DNA from 2 places in the Mesorhizobium sp. WSM4832 genome. Region 2 is predicted to be linked to the other one. Evidence: predicted binding sites of a transcription regulator. Region 2 holds the regulator's gene; the other holds the start of a gene.
What was found. The regulator PhoB, encoded in region 2, activates phosphate uptake and scavenging genes when phosphate is short. The targets are predictions, from matches to a motif close to TGTCATNNANCTGTCAT.
Positions count from the first base shown of each region.

Region 1: AC0L2L_RS20150 (acid phosphatase) is a predicted target of PhoB. The motif match lies at 3,793-3,809, and genes of this name have one in related genera.

Region 1 is NZ_JBVVQH010000014.1:84,686-92,447, reverse strand. It holds gene AC0L2L_RS20170 (2OG-Fe(II) oxygenase) at 1-359, opposite strand, end outside; gene AC0L2L_RS20165 (carboxymuconolactone decarboxylase family protein) at 615-1,139, opposite strand; gene AC0L2L_RS20160 (OsmC family protein) at 1,145-1,567, opposite strand; gene AC0L2L_RS20155 (hypothetical protein) at 1,618-2,067, opposite strand; gene AC0L2L_RS20150 (acid phosphatase) at 2,127-3,659, opposite strand; gene AC0L2L_RS20145 (cytochrome-c peroxidase) at 3,879-5,147, shown strand; gene AC0L2L_RS20140 (hypothetical protein) at 5,308-5,553, shown strand; gene AC0L2L_RS20135 (dihydrofolate reductase family protein) at 5,597-6,184, opposite strand; gene AC0L2L_RS20130 (NmrA family NAD(P)-binding protein) at 6,215-7,078, opposite strand; gene AC0L2L_RS20125 (winged helix-turn-helix transcriptional regulator) at 7,177-7,593, shown strand; gene AC0L2L_RS20120 (hypothetical protein) at 7,743-7,762, opposite strand, start outside.
Region 2 is NZ_JBVVQH010000008.1:11,135-18,896, forward strand. It holds gene AC0L2L_RS13095 (response regulator) at 1-686, shown strand, start outside; gene pstS (phosphate ABC transporter substrate-binding protein PstS) at 1,181-2,239, shown strand; gene pstC (phosphate ABC transporter permease subunit PstC) at 2,303-3,289, shown strand; gene pstA (phosphate ABC transporter permease PstA) at 3,293-4,144, shown strand; gene pstB (phosphate ABC transporter ATP-binding protein PstB) at 4,141-4,944, shown strand; gene phoU (phosphate signaling complex protein PhoU) at 4,965-5,666, shown strand; gene phoB (phosphate regulon transcriptional regulator PhoB) at 5,680-6,369, shown strand; gene AC0L2L_RS13130 (flavin-containing monooxygenase) at 6,552-7,762, opposite strand, start outside.

The sequences.
Region 1 (7,762 bases), on a different contig from region 2:
TGCTCGGCGGGATAGCGCAGCGCTACGCCCATCTTCCCGTTCCAGTCATTGGCGACCGTGGCGAGCCTCGGATAAAGGGCTGTGCGCAGACCCTCGATCAGATCGGGAAGTGGGTATTTGAAGTAGCGATATTCGCCCTTGCCGAAGCCGTGGCGGGCCATGACCACATGACTGCGGAAATGCTCCTCATGCGCATAGAGACCGGCGATGCCGGCGCATTCCTCGGCCGAAAGCAGACCGGGCATGACGGCGCAGCCATGGGCGTTGAGGTCGGAGACCAGGGTGCGCCAGTCCTGCGCGGCGACGCGGGATTCGGCTGAGCGGCTCGCGCGCTTAGTGTTCAGGGAATGGACGGTCATGGGTTGGCTCCTTACTTACCCTGAAGATGGGGCGCGCGACGGAAGGGAGCCACCCGATTCATGCGGAGGTAGGCGCGGCTTCCCCTTCTCCCCCTTGTGGGAGAAGGTGTCGCCGAAGGCGACGGATGAGGGGTGTTGGAAGGAATGAGGCGGTGGCAATTTCAAGCCTATTGCCAAGCTGGAACACCCCTCATCCGTCTCGGCGCTGCGCGCCGATCCACCTTCTCCCACAAGGGGAGAAGGGGAAGCCGCGCTTCACCGCCTCCGATATCCCTCCAGCTCCGGATCGAGATCCACCTTCACCGCGTTGGTGAACACGCAGGTCGCCACCATGATGCCGGCGAAGGCGGTGAGGTTGACCAGCAGCGTCTCGTCATAGCGCGCCTTGAGCGCGGCCCAGGTTTCATCGGACACGGCATTGGCATCGGCGGCGACCGTGTTGCCGAATGCGATGAGCAGCGCCTCGGTCGCGGTCGGCTGAATCGCTTCGGGATCGAGGCCTGAGTCGATCAACGCGCGGCGGAAGAAGGTTACCGGAACCTCCGCGCGCATCATCTCGGAAATCGCCTTCGAGAACAGCCAGATGGCGCGGTCGTCGAGCGTCGGCCTGAGCAGGTCGCGCAGCGTGAACCATTCGGCGTAGATGCGGTGGGCGGCCGGCGAATGGAGCAGGATGCGCTTCATGTTGGTCATGCGGCCGCGCAGCGCGAGCTCGCGGTCGTGCTCGTCGCGGATTTCTTCCGGGGCGGTGGCGTAGTTGATGGGAGACAGATGCGCCATCGCCCTCATCCCAGCGTCGCGTGAAGCGCCGGCGCGCCGCGCAGCGTGTTGGAGACGGTGCAGATGTCCTCGGCGTCCGCCAGGATCCGCTGCTTCGTCGCGGCGTCGAGGTCGCCGGCGATTTCCAATTTGACGGTGAAGGTCTCGACCCGCGACGGCTCGTCCTTGGCCTTCTCGCCACCGACATCGGCGCTGACCTCGCCGAGCCGGTCGGCGACGCCGAGGCGCGTGGCGGCGATGCGGGCGCTGAGCACCATGCAGGCGGCCAAAGAGGCATAGAGCAGGTCGAGCGGGTTGAAGCCGGGCGCGCTCACCTGGGTCACGACATCGACCGTGCCGCCGGTCGGGGTCGTGACCACCGGCAGGCCGCCCGGCGGCAGGACGGCAAGCGCGCCGACCGTTCTGGTGCGTAGCTTTAGGTCAGCCATTGGCTCTTTCCCTCAGTGGTCACGCTGATTCGCGGCTTGCCGACGTGGCGTCAAAGACGTCGCCAGATCATCCTAAGTGGCGAGCCGATCACACGTTCAAGGGCGTGCAGCTTGTCGTCGGCCACGGACGAGACGCCAGGATTCGAAACCGATACCGCAAAACTGCCGAACGCTGCCGGCCAGATATAGTTGAGGTCGTTGAGGGAGGACGCCTTGCCGCAGCAAGGCATCGCGACAACGAGATCTTCAAAACCTGAAGCCGCCGCGCCATCCATTGCCTCAGCCCACCAATCAGCGACGTCGCTGCCGCAGAACGCACATTCAATGCTTTCCGTATTCGCGCCTGCGTCGAAGAAGGTCACCTCGTCTTTTTTTTCGACCGTGACCTGTTCTGCCTGGGGAAAAAATTCCCAAGCCAGCTTCGCCGCCTCTTCTGCCGCTGTTTCGTCAGGCCGCCAGTGAGGATCGAGAGGAACAAAGCTCAGGTTATTGTCGGACATCGTACTTTCCTGGGCAAAAAGCCCAGCCAAGGCAAGTACTTTCAGCCGGGTCTGAAACGCTACTTCGTCAGATCAAGCGCTGCCGTCAGATCGCCCATCGGCGGCTGGTCGTTGTTGCGCAGCGCCTTGTCGCGGGCGACGATGCCCGGTAGCACCGGCAGGTCGTAGCGGTTGGTGATGAAGCGCAGGATCGAGGTCGTGTCGTACTGCGTGTGGTCGACCATGCCCATTTTTGCGTAGGGCGAGATGATGATGGCGGGGACGCGGTTGCCCGGGCCCCAGCGGTCGGCCTTGGGCGGCGCGACGTGATCCCAGAAGCCGCCATTCTCGTCATAGGTGACGACGACCAGCATATGTTGCCATTGCGGGCTCTTCTCCAGATGCGAAACAAGGTCGGCCAGATGCTGGTCGCCGGATGTCACGTCGGCATAGCCGCCGTGTTCGTTGAGATTGCCCTGCGGCTTGTAGAATGTGACGGCCGGCAGCTTGCCGTCGTCGATCGCCTTGATGAACTCGACCCCGTCGAGGCCACCGTCCTTGAGGTGTTCGGCCCGCGCGGCCGTGCCCGGCGCGTAAGCCGCGAAATAGTTGAAGGGCTGGTGGTGGAACTGGAAGTTCGGCACGGGCGTGGCGTTCTTGCCGTCGAGCGTGGCCTGCCACGCGCCGCCATACCAGGCCCAGGAAATCCCCTTGAGCGAGAGCAGATCGCCGATGGTGATGTCGTGCTGCGGCGGCAGCGTGCTCGGCTGCGCCGGATCGGCGAGCGCCTTGTCGCCGCCCTCGGCCGGCTTGTTGGCGCTCGGCTGGTAAGGCGGCTGCATGGTGTTGACGACGTAGAAGTCCGGGGCGATCGCCCCGTCATTGACGAATTTCGGCACGCCGCCGAGAGCCGAGGCCGGCGAATTGTCTGCCACCTTCAGCGTCACCCCGTCGGGTTCGACGGCCGCGATCTGGCCCTTTGCCGGGCCGGTGTCGGCATGCGGGTAGACAGGCACGCAGGCGCAGGCGAGCATGATATGGTTGAGGAAGGAACCGCCAAAGGCGCCCTGGAAGAAATTGTCGGCGAGCACGTATTTCTTGCCGACCGCCCACATCGGCAGGCTCGAGCCGTCATAATGGCCCATGACCAGCGAGCCGGAATCGGCCCAGGCGACGAACTTGTCGTTCTTGCCGGCGTCGATCTGCATCTGCTCCTGGTAGAAGCGGTGCCAGAGATCATGGGTTATGACGTTGGGGCCTTCGTTGAAACCCTTGGGGTCGTCGATCGAGAACGCGGCATTGGCGAGATGCGCGGTCTGGGCTTCGGTCACGGCCGGCGTCACGCCCTTGCCGGTCAGCCCGCCCCAGGCCGGCGGCAGTTCGGCAAGCTGCGTGCCGTCGCGGTCGAGTTGACGCACCTGGCCGGCGGTAAGATTGGCGAGCCCATTGGCGCCGGGGAAGCCGCCATAGAGATTATCGAAGCTGCGGTTCTCCGCGTAAATGACGACGACGGTGTCGATCTTGTCGTAGCCGGGAGGGGCGGCCTGCGCGACGGCAACGAGCGATGCCAGCGCCGTTGAGGCGAGGCAAAGGGAAAGAAAGGACCGGATCATTGGAGATGCCTCGTGGCTTGGGAATGGCTGGAGGACGGCAATGCAACTACATCAATGCCCAGCTACTTGGGCGCCTTGTCACCTTTGTGACAGTTGCTCCCCAGCCGAACACGGTTTCGTGAGCGAGAAGGCCGGTCATCAATCCGTTGCACTCGATCCTTACGTCGCAAAAGAAATCGGGCCTTACGTCGCGAAAGAAATCGGGCGAAGAAATCAGGGATGTCGCCGAGGACGATGGGACATCGGAAAAATCACGCAATCGCCATTGCAGCGGCCTTGACGGCCGGCTTCACCGCGCCTGCCAACACCGCGGAGCCTTCCGGTGTCCATCCCGGCCCGATGTCGCGCCAGGAAGCCTTTGCCCGCGCCGATGCGCTGACGGCGCTCGGGCGGCAGATGTTTTTCGACCCTTCGCTTTCGGCCTCGGGCAGACAGGCCTGCTCGTCCTGCCACGATCCCAACCATGCCTTCGGGCCAGCGTCGGCCGCGCCGGTCGAGATGGGCGGACCGAAGCTCGACCAGCCCGGCGTCCGCGCCGTGCCGTCGCTGCGCTACCTGCAGGCGGCGCCTGCCTTCACCGAGCATTTTTATGACTCCGAGGACGAAGGCGACGAGAGCGTCGACAATGGCCCGACCGGCGGCCTGACCTGGGACGGCCGCGCCGACCACGGCAAGGACCAGGCGAGGATCCCGCTCTTGTCGTCCTTCGAGATGGGCAACAAGGACGAGGCCCAGGTGGTCGCCAGCCTGCGCAAGGCGCCCTATGCCGATGCCTTCAAGGCCGTGTTCGGCGCCGATGTCTTCGACCATCCGCGGGACGCCTTCGACGCCGCGGTGGAAGCGCTCGGCACCTTCGAGCAAAGCAGCGCCGATTTCTATCCCTATTCCAGCCGCTACGACGCCTTCCTCGCCGGCAAGGCGCAGCTCTCCGCGCAGGAGTTGCACGGCCGCGCACTGTTCGAGGACGAGGCGAAGGGCAATTGCGCGAGCTGTCATCTCAGCGAACCGGCCAATGACGGCGAGCCGCCGCAATTCACAGACTACGGCCTGATCGCGATCGCCGTGCCGCGCAATCCGGCGATCGCCGCCAACGCCGATCCCGATTATTTCGACCTCGGCCTGTGCGGGCCGCTGCGTACCGACTTCAAAGGACGGACGCAGTATTGCGGGCTGTTCAAGACGCCGACGTTGCGCAACGTGGCCCTGCGAAAAAGCTTTTTCCACAACGGCTATTTCCACACGCTGCGCGAGGCGGTGGCCTTCTACGCCAGCCGCGACACGGATCCCGGCCGCTGGTATCCCAAGAAGGCCGACGGGGAGGTCGACAAATTCGACGACCTGCCAAAGGCTTACTGGCCGAACCTCAACACCGACCCGCCCTTCAACGGCAAGAAGCCCGGCGGCAAGCCGGCGCTGACTGACGCCGAGATCGACGACATCGTCGCCTTCCTAGGCACGCTGACCGACGCCGACCAGGCGGGGCAGTAAGGCCGAGCTGCCAAGCACACAGTCGGGGAAGCAACGTGGCGCGGCTCCAGTCGGAACTGCCAGCTATCCACCGCATTTTGTGTGCCAATGTGAGGCATGTCATAGGAACGTCGAACCGCGCCTGCTATATTGCTGCCATCGTCACAGATGGAGTCTCCCCATGAGGTTCGTCGCGGTGCAGGAGCCGCCCGGTAGCAGCTGGACGGTGTTCGATGCGGGCAATGGCGTGCCTGCCGAATATGCCGGCCGGGTGCTTATCGGCCTGACGTCGCGCGAAGCCCGCTGGTTCGCCGCCGTGGGCAACGACCACTGGCCACGATCCGACCGGCCGGCCGTGCAACTGCGGCTGGTCAGCGGAGGCAGTTGCCTGCCGACCCCGGAAAGGCACAGCCAAACAAGCAGTTGAGAAGCCGCGCTGCCAGATTGATTCAGGCAATATCGGTTGTCTCTCATCCCGCCGGCGCATAGCGGCTCACCACCATGCCGCTGGCGTAGGCCTTCGAGCCGAGTAGCTTGAGCCTGCCGAACCCGCCCTTGTCGAAGATGCGGCGGCCGCTGCCCAGCACCGCCGGATTGATGAAGAGCTGGAACTCGTCGACCAGGCCGGCGGCGATCAGCGCCGAGGCGAAGCCGGCGCCGCCGAACACGGCGATGTTGCCGCCGTCGCCTCGCTTCAGCGCGTCGACCTCGCCCGGCAGGTCGCCGCTGACGACCCGCGTGCGCTCCCAGCGCGAGGCCTCGAGCTTGTCGCTCGCCACCACCTTCTGTGCCTCGACGATGCGCTGCGCGAAAGCATAGGAGCGGTCCTTCGGATATTTCCTCGCCGCATTGCTCCAATGGGCCAGATACCCCTCCTGCGCCATCTTGCGGCTCAGCAGGATGGTGTCGATGGTCTTGAAGACGGCGTTGAAGTCCTGTTTCAGATCCTCGTCCCAGGCGCTGTCGTCGCCCCATTCCCAAAGCTGCCAGCGATGGTCCTCGTCGGCGCCGACAAAGCCGTCGACCGACATCTGCATCTGAAGGATGAGCTGTTTCATTGTCGTTGTCCTCGTCTGGATTTTCGGGGTTCAGACGGCGTTGCGGGTGCGGGCGAAGTTTTCAGCCCAGGCTTCGAAGCTGGTCGGCGTGGCGTTTTCAACCGACGGCGCTTCCAGCGCCCAGCGCTCACCCTTGTTGAAGCTTGCCGCCGTTTCGCCGAGCGCATCAGCAAAATTCGGCGATATGCCGTTGGCGACCATGCGGGCCCGCGCATCGGCGAAAGAGGTTTTATAATAGGCGACATCCTTGCCGATCGCCCGGCCCAGGATCATTGTGGCCTGTTCGAGCGTGTAGTAGCCGCCACCATGCAATTCGACGACGCGCTGGGCGGGAAAATGCTTGGTGTTCAACAACGCGGCGGCGCGCTCGCCAATGTCCTTTTCGGAAATCAGCGGCATCGGCAGGTCGCCGCGAAAAGGCGCGGCAAAAACGCCAGACGCCGCCTGTTCCACGAAACCCATGCCCTTGACGAAATTCTCCATGAAGAAGGAGGCGCGCAGATAGGCAAGCTCCTCCAGGCCGAGTGCTGCGAGGCGCTCCTCCATCAGTGCCGCGCCGAGCGAGGTGCCCTTCTTGAGATGGGCGTTAAGGCCGCTGAGCAGGACGACGCGGCGCAGGCCGGCCTTGGCAATAGACGATGCCAGCCGCGCCCCGACCTCGTCCTCGAAGCGATGCAGGTCAGGCGCCGTGACGTCGAAGGGGATCATCACATAGGCGCTGTCGGCGCCAGAGAAGGCGGCGTCGAGCGCCGCCTGGTCGTCGAGCGGGATACCGAGGCTGCGGGCGACGCCGCGCACCCTGTGCCCTGCCCTGCTCAACCTTGTCGAGACCTCGGCGCCGACGTCGCTGGTTGCGCCGACGACCACGACGGTGTGGTTTGTTTGCTGGTTCACATCGGCCTCCTCTTCGCTCAATTGCTTTACTTTTGGAACCATTTGACTCAGAATTCGAATGATGTCAATAGTAAAGTGATTTAAAAATGGAACCATTGATGTCGACCAAGGGACGGTCCGGCTGCCCGATCAGCCTCTCGCTCGAATTGCTCGGCGACCGCTGGACGCTGCTGATCATCCGCGACCTGGCCTTTGCCGGGAAAAGGCATTTTCGCGAGTTTCTGCAATCCGACGAAGGCATCTCGTCGCGCACCCTGGCCGAGCGGCTGCAGACGCTGGTCGACGAAGGCATCCTCACCCGCAGCGACGACCCGACCCATGGGCTGAAGGCGATCTACCGGCTGACCGAAGCCGGCATCGAGCTGTTGCCGGTGCTGGCGACGCTAGGCGCCTGGGGCAGCAAACATCGCAGGGCCGACAAGGCCCTCAGCCGGATCGCCGATGAGCTCGCAGCCGGCGGGGAGACGGCGCTTCGGCGGATGAAAGAAAAGCTCAGGGCCGGGCATTTGCGGTAGCAAAAAACCCAAGCGGATTCGTTCATCCGATGCCGCGCGCCGACGATTGGCGAAGCCGCGGCGGGGCACCCTTCTCCCCCCTCACCATACCGGGAGAGGCATGTTGGGAAGACGCTACGCCAACGTCGGAACGCGTTCCCCCTCGCCCGTCAGCGAGCCCGTCCGCGTC
Region 2 (7,762 bases):
CGCCGATCATCATGCTGACCTCGGTCGACCAGTCGCTTGCCAACACCGCCTATCGCGACCTCGGCATCGATGCGCAACTGATCAAGCCGGCGCGCTCCTCGATCCTGCTGGAAACGCTCGTAGCGACCATCCAGCGCCATCGCCACAGCAGCACCGCCGCGCAGCCGCAACCGGCCGTCGGCACCGGCGCACAGCAAGCCGTGGCGGCACAGACGGCGGCGTCCGACCGCGCCATGCTGCAGCCACCGTCCGTGCGCGCGCGCCCACGCCCGGCCGATGCCGGGCGCGGGCTCGACATCCTCGTCGCCGAGGACAATGAGGTGAACCAGATGGTATTCACCCAGATCCTTGGCGAAACCAGCTATCGCTTCGAGATCGTCGGCAACGGCCGCAAGGCGCTCGATGCCTTCGGCAGGCTCAATCCGCGCATGATCCTGATGGACGTGTCGATGCCGGAAATGAACGGACTGGAGGCGACCGGCGCCATTCGCCGGCTTGAGGAGGACATGGGCACCCATGTGCCGATCGTCGGCGTCACCGCGCATGCGCTGAAGGGCGATCGCGAACGCTGCCTGGAGGCCGGCATGGACGACTACCTGCCGAAGCCGATCAGTCCGCGCGCGCTGCTCGAGAAGCTCGAACGCTGGCTGGGCACGGACGCCGACACCCGGCGCAACGCCGGGTAGCCGCGCCAAAGTCGCGGGCCAACGGGATGGGACGCTTACGCATGCGTATGGTGCGATCGCACCATACCAAAGCAAACGCCAAGCTCTGACAATCATGGCATCGATTCTGCCCTTCGGTTACGGGCGGGAGCGGCGACCGCCAACAAGAAACAGTGTCGACTCTACCCCAACGGACCCTGTTTTCGGCGATGAGCTAGGCCATGATCCGCTCTGGCATTCAGGCAACGCGCTCTCGTCCGGTTTTTATTTCCCGGCGGCCGTGATCCGGCTGCCGGGATATTTTTTGTTTCAAAAGCCAGACAAGTCGCTGATTCCGGCGGCAAACTGTGGCCGGTCCACCGAGGCCGCCGCGGACCCCTCCAAGCGTCCCCGTTCAGCCGTTACCGGGCTGACATGAAACTGTCATGCGACTGTAATAATCGAGGGCTATTGCCCTCACCGGGCGCCAATACAACGGGTGCCGAAAGACCATCTTCCGAACAGGAGCAGGCCACATGAGACATTTCATCCGCTCGGCGGCCGTTGCGATTGCAATGGCTGCGGCATCAACCCTTAGCATCTCCGCCGCGATGGCAGCCGACATTTCCGGCGCCGGCGCAACCTTCCCCTACCCGATCTACGCGAAGTGGGCCGACACCTACAAGAAGGAGACCGGCATCGGTCTCAACTATCAGTCGATCGGCTCCGGCGGCGGCATCAAGCAGATCAAGGCCAAGACCGTGACCTTCGGCGCTTCCGATGCGCCGCTGAAGGGCGAAGAGCTCGACTCCACCGGGCTCGCGCAGTTCCCGATGGTGATGGGTGGTATCGTTCCGGTCGTCAATCTCGAAGGTGTCAAGCCGGGCGAGCTGGTTCTCGACGGCCCGACGCTGGCCGATATCTTCCTCGGCAAGATCACGAGCTGGGATGACGCAGCGATCAAGAAGCTCAACCCCGACGTCAAGCTGCCTTCGCAGGCGATCGCGGTCGTTCACCGTTCCGACGGTTCGGGCACTACCTTCAACTTCACATACTATCTCGGCGATGTCAGCGCGGACTGGAAGGAAAAGGTCGGCGTCGACAAGGCAGTGGAATGGCCTGTCGGCATCGGTGCCAAGGGCAATGAGGGCGTTGCAAACAACGTTGCCCAGACCGGCGGTGCGATTGGGTATGTCGAGTATGCCTATGCCAAGCAGAACAAGCTGACCCACACCGATCTGGTGAACAAGGACGGGAAGAAGGTCGAGCCGACGGCGGCAGCGTTTTCGGCTGCGGCGGCCAACGCCGACTGGAACTCGCAGCCGGGCTACGGCGTGATCCTTGCCAACCAGCCGGGCGCCGAATCGTGGCCGATGACGGCGGCTACCTGGATTCTTGTCTACAAGAAGCCCGACGACGCGGCGGCCACGACCGAAGCGCTCAAGTTCTTCGCCTGGTCCTACGCCAAGGGCGACGAGCAGGCCGCTGGCCTGGACTACGTACCGATGCCCGACGCGGTCGTGAAGAGCGTCGAGGAAATGTGGGGCAAGGACATCGTCGATGCGAGCGGCAAGCCGCTCTACTCCGGCATGTAATTCCACGGAATAAGGGGGCGCCTCCCGGCGCCCTCTTGTCTGTTTCGAAATGCGAGGGGCCAGATGAGTGCCGTTTCCGAAGCCGTGACATCGTCCGCCATGCGGAGCAGGGAAGCGACAGTGCGCCGCTTCGCCCTCACAGACACGATCTTCCGGACGGCCACGCGCCTTTCCGCCATCCTCGTTCTGGTTATTCTCGGCGGTGTCGCCATCTCGCTGTTCGCCGGCTCGTGGGAGGCGCTGTCGAAGTTCGGCTTCTCCTTCCTGACCACCGAATCCTGGAACCCCGTCACCGAGAATTTCGGCGCTTTGGCGCCCATCTACGGCACTGTCGTCACCTCGGCCATCGCCATCATCATCGCCGTGCCGATCGGCATCGGCATCGCCATCTTCCTGACCGAGCTTTGCCCGCGACCGCTCCGGCGCCCTATCGGCATCGCCGTCGAGCTGCTGGCCGGCATCCCCTCGATCATCTACGGCATCTGGGGCCTGTTCGTCTTCGCGCCATTCCTGCAGACGACGATCCAGCCCTTCGTCATCTGGCTCTTCAAAGGCATCCCCGGCCTCAACAGCCTGTTTGCCGGCCCGCCCTACGGCATCGGCCTGCTGACCTCGTCGCTGATCCTCGCCATCATGGTGCTGCCGTTCATCACCTCGATCACCAAGGACGTGTTCGACACCGTGCCGGCGGTGCTGAAGGAATCGGCATATGGCATCGGCTGCACGACCTGGGAGGTGACCCGGCGCGTGACGATCCCCTATACCCGCATCGGCATCATGGGCGGCGTCATGCTCGGCCTCGGCCGTGCGCTCGGCGAGACGATGGCCGTCACCTTCGTCATCGGCAATGCGCACCGCATCAGCGCCTCGCTGTTCGCGCCGGGCACGACGATCTCGGCAACGATCGCCAATGAATTCACCGAGGCCGACGGCGACCTCTACACATCCTCGCTGGTGTCGCTTGGTCTGATCCTCTTCATCATCACCTTCATCATCCTTGCCATCGCGCGCTACATGCTGATGCGCATCGACGCCCGCACGGGAGCCTGACCGATGTCGACGTCCCTTGCACTCCACAACAGCCGCAAGCGAAAGAACGGCGTGATGATGACGCTTTGCGTCATCGCCGCCGGCATCGGCCTCGCCTGGCTGGCGCTGATCCTCGGCGCCCTGCTCTACAAAGGACTCTCGGGGTTGTCGCTGTCGGTGTTCACGCAAATGACACCGCCGCCCGGCGATGCCGGCGGCCTGCTCAACGCCATCTACGGCAGCATCGTGATGACCATCATCGGCATCGTCGTCGGCACGCCGATCGGCGTGCTGGCCGGCACCTACATGGCCGAGTATGGTCGCTTCTCGAAGCTCACCACGGTGGTGCGCTTCATCAACGACATCCTGTTGTCGGCCCCCTCGATCATCATCGGCCTGTTCGTCTATGAGCTGCTGGTGCGGCCGATGGGGCACTTCTCGGCGATTGCCGGCGCCGTAGCGCTGTCCATCCTGGTGATCCCCGTCGTGGTGCGCACCACCGAGGACATGCTCAACCTTGTGCCCAACGCACTGCGCGAAGCGGGCGCCGCCATCGGCGCGCCGCGCTGGGTGGTGATCCGCTCCGTCGCCTATCGCGCGGCCCTGTCCGGTATCGTCACCGGCATCCTTTTGGCGATCGCCCGTATTTCCGGCGAGACGGCGCCGCTTCTCTTCACCGCGCTCAACAACCAGTTCTGGTCGAGCAATCTCAATGCCCCGATGGCCAGCCTGCCGGTGACCATCTTCCAGTTCGCTCTCAGCCCCTACGAGGAATGGCAGCAGCTGGCCTGGACGGGCGCACTCATAATCACCCTGACGGTTCTCGGCCTGAGCGTCATCGCCCGCAGCCTGACCGGACGCAGAGAGGACAGATGAAACCGATGTTGTCCACCGACCTGAACGCACCCGACACGACCGTCGAGAAGGCCAAGATCGAGGTCAAGAACCTCAACTTCTACTATGGTCAGTCGAAGGCGCTGAAGGACATCAACCTGTCCCTGCCCGAGCGCAGCGTGACCGCCTTCATCGGGCCGTCGGGCTGCGGGAAGTCGACGCTGCTGCGCGTGCTCAACCGCATCTACGAACTCTACCCGAAGCAGAGCGCGGAAGGGCAGGTGCTGCTTGACGGCAAGAACATCCTCGACCGCTCGCAGGACCTCAACCTGCTGCGCACCAAGATCGGCATGGTGTTCCAGAAACCGACGCCGTTCCCGATGTCGATCTACGAGAACATCGCCTTCGGCGTCAGGCTCTACGAGAAGATCGGCAAGGCCGAGATGGACAGCCGCGTCGAGCAGGCGCTGAAGCGCGCGGCGTTGTGGAACGAGGTCAAGGACAAGCTGAACGCCAGCGGCCTCAGCCTCTCCGGCGGCCAGCAGCAGCGTCTGTGCATCGCCCGCACCGTGGCGGTGAAGCCCGAGGTCATCCTGCTCGACGAGCCGGCCTCGGCGCTCGATCCGCTGTCGACCGCCAAGATCGAGGAACTGATCGACGAGCTGCAGGCCGACTACACGATCGTCATCGTCACCCACAACATGCAGCAGGCGGCACGTGTGTCGCGGCAGACGGCGTTCATGTATCTCGGCGAGCTGGTGGAGTTCGACCGGACCGAGAAGATCTTCACCTCGCCCCGCGAGAAGCGCACGCAGGACTACATCACCGGCCGCTTCGGCTGAGTTCATACGAGGACATCATCATGGCCGAACATACCGTCGCTTCCTTCGACGAGGATCTGAGGCAGATCAGCCGGCTTATCAACGACATGGGCGACCTTGCGGCCTCCATGGTCGGCGCATCGGCCAGGGCCCTGCTCGAGACCGACAATGCGCTGGCGCAGCGCGTCGTCTCCGACGACGCCATCATGGACGCGCGCCAGCGCGAACTTGACGACCGCGCCATCACGCTGATCGCCAAGCGCCAGCCGATGGCGGACGATCTTCGCCATGTGGTCGGCTCGATCCGCATGGCGGGCGACCTCGAACGCATCGGCGATCTCGCCAAGAACATCGCCAAGCGCGTCGGTTCGGTGGGCGTCAGCGCCGCGCCACGCGATCTCACGCATTCGATCGATTCCATGGCGCAGCTGGTGCTGATCCAGGTCCAGGCCGTGATCCAGGAATACACGGTGGGCGACGCCACGGCGCTGGCCAAGCTTCGCAACGACGACGAACGCATCGACGTCAAATACACGTCCGTCTTCCGCGAGCTCCTGACCTACATGATGGAAGACCCGCGCAACATCACCGCTTGCACGCATCTTCTGTTCTGCGCCAAGAACCTCGAGCGCATCGGCGATCATGTGACCAACATCGCCGAGAACGCCTATTATGTGCTGACCGGCACGCAATTGCCCGCGAATCGTCCGAAGCAGGACGAGATGTCGGCGCCGGCGGCCTGAAGGGTAACTGGCAATGATCGCGCCACGCATCATGGTGGTGGAGGACGAGGAGCCGCTAGGAGTGCTGCTCCGCTACAACCTCGAATCCGAGGGTTACCAGGTCGAAGTGGTGACCCGCGGCGACGAGGCCGAAATCCGCCTTCAGGAAAACGTTCCCGACCTGCTCGTGCTCGACTGGATGGTGCCGGCGGTTTCCGGCATCGAGCTTTGCCGACGCCTCAGGATGCGGCCCGAGACCGAGCGGCTGCCGATCATCATGCTGACCGCGCGAGGCGAAGAAAGCGATCGGGTTCGAGGTTTGTCCACCGGCGCCGACGATTATCTGGTCAAGCCGTTCTCGACGCCGGAGTTCATGGCGCGCGTCAAGGCGCTGCTGCGCCGCGCCAAGCCAGAGGTGCTGTCCAGTGTGCTCAAGGTCGGCGACATCGTGCTCGACCGGGAATCGCATCGCGTCTACCGCAAGAAGAGCGAGATCAGGCTCGGCCCGACCGAGTTCCGCCTGCTCGAATTCATGATGCGTCACCCCGGCCGGGTGTTCTCGCGCAGCCAGTTGCTCGACAATGTCTGGGGCGAGACGATCTACATCGACGAGCGCACCGTGGACGTCCATGTCGGCCGCCTACGCAAGGCGGTCAACAACGGCCGCATGCCGGACGTCATCCGCACCATCCGCGGGGCGGGCTACGCGATCCGCGAGGATTAATGCATGTCGCGCAAAAGTGTGCAGCGGTGTTTTGCCAAAACGACATGCATAAAAACAAAGACTTAAAGCGCGCGCCTGAATCCGTTTCAGCGACGCGCTTTAGAGCCCTTCGATCCGATTAATAGCCTGAATCTCGCGAGAGGAAGAAGCCGCCTCCGGATGATATTCGCTTCGAGTCGGCATCACTGAATCGGGACGTCAGAGGCAGCTGCTAAACGACGCTGGATATCTTCGACCAACCGGCCTGCTTCCTCCGCGATTGCCAATATTGTGCCCGACCGTCGCGAGATCGCGAAAGGCAGGCCGGCAAAATACACGCCGGGAGCGCCTGCGAACCCGTTCTCGTGCAACGGTTGGCCGTGTGCATCGAGCACCTCGGGAACGCGCACCCACCCGAAATCCCCCCTGAACCCAGTGCACCAGATCACCGTTGTGATCCCCCTGGCGTCGAGATCGATTGATCGGACCGGTGGATTGGGCAGCAGCGCGGCAATCACCTCGGCCGGGTCCGGCTCAGCCCGCGGGGCATCGATACCGTTGCGCTCGATATACTCGTCGATCTGGCTTCGAATTCTTGCGGAGCCCTCGTCTGCATGGCGGACATGCGCTTCTGCCTCGTCGCTGAACGAGAGGTGTCCGGCGTCGACGCCCGTGAGCCGGCCCAGAAGGACAACGCCTTGCGCGCTGAGGGACTGCAGGCTGATCGTATGGAGCGCTCCTGTCAGCGGCCTTCCGGGAATGGGTCCCTGCTGAAGCATTTCCCTGCGCGTCACATCTATCAATCCGGAAAGAACCATCCAGACACTGATGTGGCGACCCCGATACATGCGGGGCAGTCGGCCGACCCGGCTGCTTGCAAGAAATACGGTTCGCCCCGCCTGGACCAAGTCCTCGGCGATTTGGCCGCCCGACTGGGCGCTGCCGATCACCAGGACGGCCCCATGGTCGAGACCGGATGCGTTGCGGTAGGCCGATGCATCGATCTGTCGGATGTTGAGCGGCAGCAAAGCAGAGAAAGGTGGGCGCGCCGGACAATTCTGGTTGCTGCTGGCGATCACCACGTTCCTCGCCCACAGGGAGCCGTTCGGAAGGGTCAGCCGGTAGAGGCCGCCGCTGGCAACAAGGTCGGTCACCGGCGTACCGGTTTCCACCGGAAGGCCATACCGCCCGGCATAGTCCTCCAACAGCGCGACAAACTCGCCGCTTGTCATCGCACCGTCGGGATCTGGGCCGACATAGGTATCCCCGGGCATGACTGTTTGGCTGTTGGGTGTGTTAATCCGAAAGGAGTCCCAGCGCTGGGTTCGCCAGGTCTCGCCGATGCGACCTCGCTCAAATACTCTATGGCGCAAGCCGCGCTGCTTCAGCGCATGACTGACGCCTAGCCCCGCCC